Regions from separate parts of the Chryseobacterium sp. GM_Chr_2 genome, predicted to be linked through region 2. Evidence: riboswitches for the same ligand, from Rfam matches in the RefSeq annotation. Region 2 holds a riboswitch; each other region holds the start of a gene.
The links. Region 2 has a riboswitch for S-adenosylmethionine ahead of OXQ85_RS16240 (alpha/beta fold hydrolase). Riboswitches for the same ligand answer to the same signal wherever they lie in the genome.

Region 1 (3,199 bases), on a different contig from region 2:
TAAAACAAGAATTCCAATTATGAATCTTGAAGTTCCTACAGAATTACCAAACGTTTCTGAAGGGATTTTAGATCCAAGAAATACGTATAACGAAGTTTCTGAATGGGAAGAAAAAGCGAAAGACTTAGCTTCAAGATATATCAAAAACTTTGAACAATATTGTAACACCGAAGAGGGCAAAAAGCTTATTGCTTCCGGTCCTCAGTTACAGCAACAAGCAATTAACTAAATTAGGAAGCCTCATCATTGATGAGGCTTTTTTATGTTTTAAATGCTTCGGCAGAGTTCAGCAGGACCTCGCTAAAAATAGACTGTTAAATAATTACACAGTTAGTATTAGGACTGTCATGCTGAGCTTGTCGAAGCATTTATCAATTTTTATCTCTATGAAATTACCTCAAACTCAAAATTGCCAATCGATATCCGTCCATTCCAAAACCTGATAAAACAGCATCAGAATTTGCTGCCGTTACCGACTTCTGACGAAATTCTTCTCTCTTGTAAATATTACTGATGTGAACTTCAATTTTCTGCTTCTGAATATTCTTTAAACAATCTGTAATAGCATAAGAATAATGAGTAAACGCTCCCGGATTAATCACCAAAGCATCAAAATCATCTTTTTGAAGACGGTTAATCAATTCACCTTCAATATTTGATTGATAATAAGATATTTCATGCGTAGAAAATTCAGATTGTAATTTTTCTAAATAATCTTCCATCGTTACCGTTCCGTAAATTTCTGGTTCTCGCGTACCTAACAGATTAAGATTAGGACCGTTTACAATTAAAATTTTCATAACATAAAATTAAAAACTTTTTTTGAATTTCCCTTCGTCAGTTCGAGTGTTTTTCGCAGCGAAGCGGAGAAAAATGTATCGAGAACCAGTGAACAGAAACACAAATTCTATTTCCACAGCAAAACTTCTCGATACGATTTTTTTTGTAAAAATCTACTCGGAGTGACGAGGGTTGCGTAATGAATTTTAATCCTAATTCAGTCTTGAATGTAATTTTTATCCATTGTATTATTTTTAATGATATTTCTCATATTTGAAAATTTAACAATTTGTATAAGTGTCTATTTTGGTGGTTTTTAAAATAAATTTAACTTAATTTTCATAAAATTATAATCAAAAATTTTAAAGTCTACTTGTTTTGTAGACTATTTGTTTTTAGATTTGCAACCATATTTCGATCGGCTTATAAAGAAAGATGGAGGGAACTGACCCTATGAAATCTTAACAACCTGCTTTGGGCAAGGTGTTACATTCAGCCTTAAAAAGGAAAGATAAGCAATAATTTAATCCTATTTATTGGTGCTTGTTGTTGTCTTTTTTGTAAAAGGTTTATTTTTAATTAATGTTAAACAAAATTGATTATGATTAATAAAAATTCATTTAATTCTAAGATTTGGATTCCACCTGTCGCGGTATTTTTCTTGGGAATTATCGGAGTACAAGGTCAGGAAATAAAAAAAGATACCCTGAAGGAAAAAGAGATAGACGAAGTAGTTGTTGTGGCGTATGGAAAAGCGAAAAGAAATAGCTATACGGGTTCGGTTTCCACAATTTCCAGTGATAAAATCAACAATAGACCAGTTACCAATATTACAAAAGCGTTGGAAGGTCAGGTTCCCGGACTTCAGGCGGTGAGTGCTTCTGGCCAGCCGGGGTCTGTAGCTTCGGTTCGTATTCGTGGGATTGGCTCAATAAGTGCTTCAAGCGATCCTTTGTATGTGGTAGACGGACTTCCTTTTGATGGAAATATCAACACCATCAGCCCAAATGATATTGAATCGATGAGTGTACTGAAAGATGCTTCTGCAAGTGCGTTGTATGGCTCGAGAGGGGCAAACGGAGTAATCATCATTACGACCAAATCGGGTAAAAAAGGAGAATCAAAGATCAATTTTAATATCAGTCAGGGTTTTTCTTCGAGAGCGGTGAAAGATTATGCTCAGGTAAATACTGATCAGTATTTTGAATTGTATTGGGAGGCAATGAGAAACGGCTATGTTGCGAATAATATTGCTCCACAGCAGGCGGCTCAGATGGCAACAGACGGTTTGGTGAATGCTTTGGGAATCAATCCTTACGGAGCCAGTTTTGCAAAACCTGTAGGAACAGACGGAAAATTGTTGGCAGGTGCAAAAGCTTTGTGGAATGACAATTGGGCAGATGTTCTTCAACGTGTGGCTTCTAGAAATCAGGTTGATTTGGATTTCAGTGGCGGAAACGAAAAGAGTAACTATTATTTCTCTTTAGGTTATTTAGATGATAAAGGAATTGCCATAGAATCTGGTTTCAAAAAATACAGTACAAGATTAAAATTAAATTCTGAAGTTAAAAAATGGCTGAATGTTGGTGCGAATTTAAGCTTTACCAACAGCGTTCAATTGGCTCCGGCTTCTTCGGATTCAAGTTCTGAAAATATTATCAATGTCGGGCGTATTATTCCTTCATTTTATCCTTACTATGAAAGAAATACCGACGGAAGCTATAAACTTGATGCAGGCGGAAATTATATTTATGATTTCGGAAAATACAGACCAACAAGCGCTTTACAAAATCAGAATTTAGCAGCAACTTTACCTTTAGATAAAAACGAAAACAGAGAAGATAACTTTTCAGGAAAGGGGTTTGCTGAGTTTACGTTTTTGCCTGAACTAAAATTTAAGACCAGTTTTTCAGTTGATTTGGTGAATTATAACGGTCATTATTATACCAATTCTCTGTTAGGGCAAGGAACTGAAATTGGCGGTTCGGTCACTAAAACAAATTCCAGAACGCTTTCTTATACCACAAGTAATATTTTAACATATGATAAAAAATTCGGTCAGCATCATGTGAATTTATTGGCAGGGCAGGAGTTTTATCATTATGAATATCAGACGATTTCCGGAAACAGATCTCAGTTTTCACTTCCGTATTATTATGAACCAGACGCTGCAGCTTTATTGGGTGGTTTCACAGGAAACAGCGATCAGTTGGGATTGCTAAGTTTCTTAGGTAAAGCGGAGTACGATTATCAGAATAAATATTTCATTTCAGGATCGGTAAGGTCAGATGCTTCTTCGAGATTTTCTCAAGATAACCGTTGGGGAACGTTTTGGTCTGTCGGTGGTTCGTGGAAAGCGTCGAATGAAGATTTTATTAAAGATTTGAATATATTCAATCAGCTGACACTTCGTGCAAGT
Region 2 (3,199 bases):
TCATCAATTCTGTTGTTTAAAATTTCATCAAACTGAGAAAAAGGATCATCCAGTTCGTCGGGCGACAATCTGAAATCAAAAGTTTTAGATGCTCCCGCAGCAATTATTTCATCTACTATAAATGAAGCTTTGGAACCTCTTTTTTCAGGATTTACGGTATTGCTTCCGTAAGTGATATAATCGTTAATTCCGTCTTTATAATAGGTATTTCCGGGATACGGGGAACCATATAATTTCGGAGCATTGGTTTCATTATCACAGAAAACACTTTCCGCATTCATATTTCGCGAATACAGTTTTTTGATGGAAATACTGTCGTGATTAATATTGATACAACCTTCCTGAGCAGCATTGGTTTGTCCTTTATACGTGTTATAGCCCCATTTCCAGTTATTTCTGAACCAAATCGTAGGTATCACCACAATAGGCGCATCCATCTGACTTCTGTTGCAAACCGTAACGCGAACCAAAATATCATTATGTTCAGCCTTGGCATATTCAATAAAAATATCAAAATATTCATCGTTATCAAAAATTCCTGTGTCGATAATCTCGTATTCAGGTTCTTTTTTGCTTCTTCTGGCATTTTCGGCACGAATATCATCATAAGGAAATGCGTTGATAGGATATTTGTACACCAGCTTCATATAGCTATGGGTAGGCGTATTATCCAGATAATAAAAAATTTCCTTAATGTCTTCTCCGTGATTTCCCTGAGGGTTGCTCAGCCCGAAGAATCGCTCTTTTACCCTTTTATCTTTCTTGTTCCAAAAGGATAGGGCAAAACAGAAAAGCTGTTTCACATCAGAGATTCCCGCAATGCCTTCTTCCCCCCAACGATAGGCGTAGCTTTCTGCGGAATTATGATTGGCGAAATTCCATGCATCGCCGTTGGAGCTGTAGTCTTCCCGTACATTTCCCCATTGGCGGTTGCTTACGTAAGGTCCCCAGTTTTTCCAGTTTTTATCTTGTAATCTTTGTTTTTCGGCAATCATATTTCATCAATTTTCTATACGAAGTTAGTTTTTTTGATAAAAAATTCCAACTTTACGAATCTGAAAAATAGTTAACATTGCTTTGAAAACCTTTTGTTTATCAGTGTTTCGAATATTAAATTAAATTTTTATAAATATTTAAAAGAAATGTTTTATCTTTGCACCATTCGATCATTCAAATATTGAAAATGTTATCAAGAAAGGTTGAGGGATTAGACCCTGTGAAACCTTAGCAACCCTTTGCGCAAGCGAAGAAGGTGCTACGTTCTACCAAAATTATTTTGGACAGATAACTACTGAATCTTTTTTCAGCCATTTCCTGTGGCATTTTCAATTGTATTATCAAAAAGTATAATAGAATTGAAAACAGAATTAAACTATATTAATCTTTCGTATCAAACAAATTCCGGTAAGGAATGTCATATCTTGTTGAGCTATCAGCTTTTCGGGCAAGAATTGTTTTCGTCACCTATCATTTTAGTTAATCATGCTTTAACGGGAAATTCTAATGTTTCCGGTGATAAAGGCTGGTGGAAACAATTAATTGGTGAAGGTCAGGTTATTGATACAAATAAATATACGATTCTGTGCTTCAATATTCCCGGAAACGGATTTGATGATTTTTTAATTGATGAATACGAAGATTTCGCGCCTTCAGATATTGCTAATATCTTTTTACAAGGACTTGAAAGTTTACATATTACAAGTTTATACGCCATTGTTGGGGGCTCTTTGGGAGGAGGAATCGGTTGGGAAATGCTGGTGAAAAAGCCAAATCTTGCCGAAATTTTCATTCCTATTGCCTGTGATTATAAAACCCACGATTGGCTTCACGCACAATGTCTGGTTCAGAAATTTTTATTAAATCAAGAAAATGAACCTTTGCAAAAAGCAAGAATTCATGCCATGTTGTGTTACCGAACACCGGAATCGTTAAATGATAGATTTCAAAATAAATACAATCAGGAAAAACAAAGATTGGAATCAGAAGATTGGCTGATTTATCACGGAAATTCTTTAAACGAACGATTTAGTTTAAAGTCTTACAAGCTGATGAATCATTTACTGATGAATTTGAATGTTGATGAATCTCAATTGGAAAAAATTCAGGCACGAATGCACATGATCTCTGTAGATACAGATTTGTTTTTCCCGGCTTCTGAAATTCGAAGGTGTTTTGAAAAGCTGAAAGAGAAAAAGGAAAATGTTTTTTATCACGAGATCACCTCAATTCATGGGCACGACGCCTTTTTAATGGAATATAAACAATTAAATAATATCATAAAACTTATTCTGAATATATGACAACATCAGATACGATAAACATTTATCGAAACAAAGCGCTGGTAAACTTTGAAGGGAAAGACTTTTTAGGACACATCGGCATCGATTCCCGAATTTTCAAAGTATTAAATGAAGAAGGAATAAGCGTTGGCGTAATTTCTCAGCAGGCGATTGAAAACGGAATTTCTGTTTTGGTAGATGAAAAAGATGCGGAAGATGCAGTGCGTGTGCTGCAGGAAGAATTTAAAAAAGAAAAATCGAACGGGGCGGTAAGCAATATTTACAATATCAGTAATGTGGCGGTTATTGGTTTCGTTTCGGAAAATTATAGCAAAATACTTTCTGAACTTCAGAGAAATAAAATATTTCCGCTTTTGTTGAATCAAATTGCTTCGGCGGGAAGAGTAAATATCGTGGTAACCGATAATCAGACAGAAATTGCAAAAAATATTGTTGAAACTGAAATTTACGGAAAACCGAAAGTCGTTCATTTAGCATTGATCGGTCACGGAAATGTGGGCGGAACGTTGGTGGAACAGATTTTAGATTCTGAACATGATATTCTGAAACGTAAAAGATTACAGTTGAAAATTGTAGCCATTGCCAATTCAAAGAAAATGGCTTTGAACAAAGGCGGTTTTGGAAGCGACTGGAGACAGAAGGTTAATTATTCTCAAACAGATTCCAGCATTGAAAGCCTGATCGGATATGCAAAAGAGCACCATCTGGAAAATCTGGTAATGGTAGATAATACGGCGAGTAAAGATTTTGTGAAGCATTATGATGCGTTTGTAGATAACGGTTTTGATATTGTTTCTTCCAACAAAATTTATAATACGCTGCCGATTGCCACTTATAGAAATTTAAGAAAATCTTTAGAGAAAAATAAAAAGAAATATTTATACGAAACCAATGTTGGT
Region 3 (3,199 bases), on a different contig from region 2:
TTAAAGATTCCTTTTGTAACGATGGAATTTCCTGTTGTAGAAATGTCCGCATAAGAATTATTAAAATATTGCTGCTGTAAAGACGGCGCTCGGAAACCAGTTCCTACCGCTCCACGAATCGCAAAGTTCTTTACAAATTCATATCTCAAAGCCAATTTACCATTCAAAGTGCTTCCGAAATCTGAATAATTTTCGAATCTTCCCGCTAAATCAACATTAAATTTTTTATTTAAATCATAAGAAACATCTGCATAAACTGCGGTCGAAGTTCTTGATTTTCTCAAAGCATTTTCCGGTGAAAAACCAATGAATGACTGAGATCCTCCCGCTCCGATAATATCAGCAGAAGGCGTTGAAGCTGTTACAACATTTCCGTAAATATCGTATCTCGCATATGATGATTCTTGTCCGGATTTGATTTCATATTGTTCGAATCTGAATTCTCCACCGAAAGCAATGTTGAAGTTTTTAATATTTTTTGAAACATCAAGATTAACTGTATTTTGAAGGAAACTGTGCGCCCCTGCTTCAAAACTTGTCGGAGATTTTGCGCCTAATGAAGCATTTACCGTGTTGCTCACATCATAATTGAAAGTATTGCTTCCGAACGTATTGCTTAGATCAAAAAACCAATCGTTTTTGTTGTATTTTGCTCCTACAGCGTAAGAAAAATCGTACACTTTCGATCCTAAAGTCGGCTGAAAACCATTTGGAAAAATGGATGGTACATTATTCGAAGTTTCGCTTGGAAGCCTTCTGAAACCGTATCCCTGACCTTCTTTTATGCTGAAACCTCCAAAAGAATATAATTTAAACTGATCATTAATCGGATATTCTGAATTAAAAAACAATTGCGCCTGTTTGATTTGTGCATCTCCAATTTGGAAATTGAAATCGTCGCGAGTTAATCCATTTTGAGCAATTAAAGCATCATCATAAGCCCTTGAAATTTGCGCACCTGTTCCTCCGTCAGCAGGATCGGCAAATGGATAAGCAAAAAAATTCCCATAACTTCCGGTGGCAATCGGTGAAACATTTGGTAAAACTATTCCATTAGCTGAAATTGTTCCCCCATTATTAACGACATTCAGATTTGATTGATCGTAAATAATCAAATCATGATTCTGCGTTCTTGTCGTTTTTCCTCTATAATTTAATTGTAAAGATAAATTGATGTAACCATCTTTTTTACCCAAAGAAGTTCCGTAGTTCGCTCCGGCTTGGTAAGTTTCGCCATCATTTCTCCCTGTAATTCCATAATTAAGAGTTGCAGATCCGCCAATATTTTTTTTCAGAATAATGTTGATAACTCCCGCAATCGCGTCAGAACCGTACTGCGCTGCTGCTCCATCTCTCAATACTTCAATTCTGTCGATGGCAATGACCGGAATTGTACTCAAATCTGTTCCGACAGAACCGTTCCCAACTGTGTTCTGATAATTCACCAAAGACGTTGTGTGTCTTCTTTTTCCATTCACCAAAACCAAAACCTGATCCGGTCCCATTCCTCGCAATGTCATCGGATCGATGTGTTCTGTACCATCCGAAGCTGACTGGCGAACTGCATTGAACGACGGAATCACGTAATTCAATAAATCCTGAACGGAAATTTGCGGTGAAGATTTTTGTATTTTTTCGATATTGATAACATCTACTGGAACTGGAGTTTCCAGCTTTGTGCGTTTTGCATTTCGGTTTCCGACGATGATAACGTCTTCAATTTGTTTTTCTTTTTCCTGTTCCTGAGCCGATACGAAAACCGCTCCAAGCAATAATATAGAAATGCTTAGTTTCTTCATCTCTTGTTTTTTGCAAAATTAATAATAAACCCGAACGGATCAAAATCCGCCTACAAAGACCGTCAAGAAAATGGAAAAATATTAAGAATATGCTTCACTTATCTTCCCCCGATTGGGTTGGAATTAGCACCTTTACACGTTTGGAAATGTGTCGGTTGCTAAGGTTTCACAGGGCCAAATCCCTCCACCTTTCTTGATAAATCTAGTGCAAAGGTAGAGTATTAATTTTAATTGACAAAAAATCGCAAATTTTTACTGTTTTTGAATCCTTTTTCGATTGTGAATAAGTTGTGGATAACGCGTGAATTACCTGTTAGCTAGGCGTGAATTGCATGTGAGTTATCAAAATTCAAATATTAACAAGTTATTTTTTAAATGTGAATAAGATATGGATAACGTCTTAATAAGCTATTAACAAGCCCAAAAAATTTGTGAATTTCTATGCGGAAAACCCTGTGAATTACGTGTTGAAAAGCCGTTAGTTTCTTATGAATAAGCATTAATTTAAATGTGAAAAAAGTGTGGACAAACAAAAAAAGAGATCACTTGCGTGACCTCTTTGTATGGTAATCCTCAGACTTATCCACAGGTTATTTCACAATCATTTTTTGAATTGCAATTCCTGTATCTGATTTTAAATGAACTAAATATGATCCCGCAGGATAATTTGTTTTCAATTCATATGTTCCGTTTTCATTGGTAAGCTTAAATGAATCCATCTTTTTTCCACTCATATCGTAGATTGAGATCTCCCCATTCTTCGCTTTGTGGTAAATTAATTTAGCCAAACCATTTTTTACAGGGTTATCCCCAATTTGAAGCGATAATGTATTTTCTGCATTCACATTGACTGTGGATAAATTCGTTCCCGTATAATTTCCGAAAATTCTGAATTCTCCCGGTTGAAGAGAAATCGGAGTCGTTGTAGAAGCCACTGTAAAGATTGAATTGTCCATTAAATTCTGCCATTGCCCAGTATAAGGAAAATACGGAACAACATTTTGAGTTGCCGTTGTGTAATTCGCCAATACAACAACGTTTTTAATTCCCAAAGTCAACGTATTATCGTACACGAAGATCCTTGTAATCAATCCGTTTGGATCATTTGTTAAGTTATTGGATTCAACTGTATATGTTTTAGATTTAAAAACAGGATGTGCATTTCTAATGTTGATAATTTTAGCCCAAGTATCATAAACTGCCTTTCTATTGGCACTTGTATCATAGTTTAAAGTGAATGCAATTGGTTTTTCATCGGTTCTGCAACCGTTATTAATAGAACCATCTGCACATCTATTGATGCTAAACTCATACCCCAATTCACCAAACTGCCAGATCATTTTGGGACCAGGAATTGTAAAAAATGTAGCTCCAAAAGTTTTCATTCTATCAAGTGCCGT

Region 1: linked by a shared signal. The riboswitch ahead of OXQ85_RS15285 (TonB-dependent receptor) and the one ahead of OXQ85_RS16240 (alpha/beta fold hydrolase) in region 2 are both predicted to bind S-adenosylmethionine.
Region 3: linked by a shared signal. The riboswitch ahead of OXQ85_RS11610 (TonB-dependent receptor) and the one ahead of OXQ85_RS16240 (alpha/beta fold hydrolase) in region 2 are both predicted to bind S-adenosylmethionine.

The regions. Positions count from the first base shown of each region.
Region 1 is NZ_JALNUD010000010.1:79,310-82,508, reverse strand. Features, by position in the region: gene pckA (phosphoenolpyruvate carboxykinase (ATP)) at 1-229, shown strand, start outside; gene OXQ85_RS15290 (type II 3-dehydroquinate dehydratase) at 393-800, opposite strand; SAM riboswitch class I at 1,201-1,298, shown strand; gene OXQ85_RS15285 (TonB-dependent receptor) at 1,382-3,199, shown strand, end outside.
Region 2 is NZ_JALNUD010000011.1:72,427-75,625, forward strand. Features, by position in the region: gene OXQ85_RS16235 (glucosidase) at 1-995, opposite strand, end outside; SAM riboswitch class I at 1,184-1,291, shown strand; gene OXQ85_RS16240 (alpha/beta fold hydrolase) at 1,356-2,300, shown strand; gene OXQ85_RS16245 (ACT domain-containing protein) at 2,297-3,199, shown strand, end outside.
Region 3 is NZ_JALNUD010000006.1:176,686-179,884, forward strand. Features, by position in the region: gene OXQ85_RS11610 (TonB-dependent receptor) at 1-1,799, opposite strand, end outside; SAM riboswitch class I at 1,895-2,002, opposite strand; gene OXQ85_RS11615 (alpha-amylase family glycosyl hydrolase) at 2,390-3,199, opposite strand, start outside.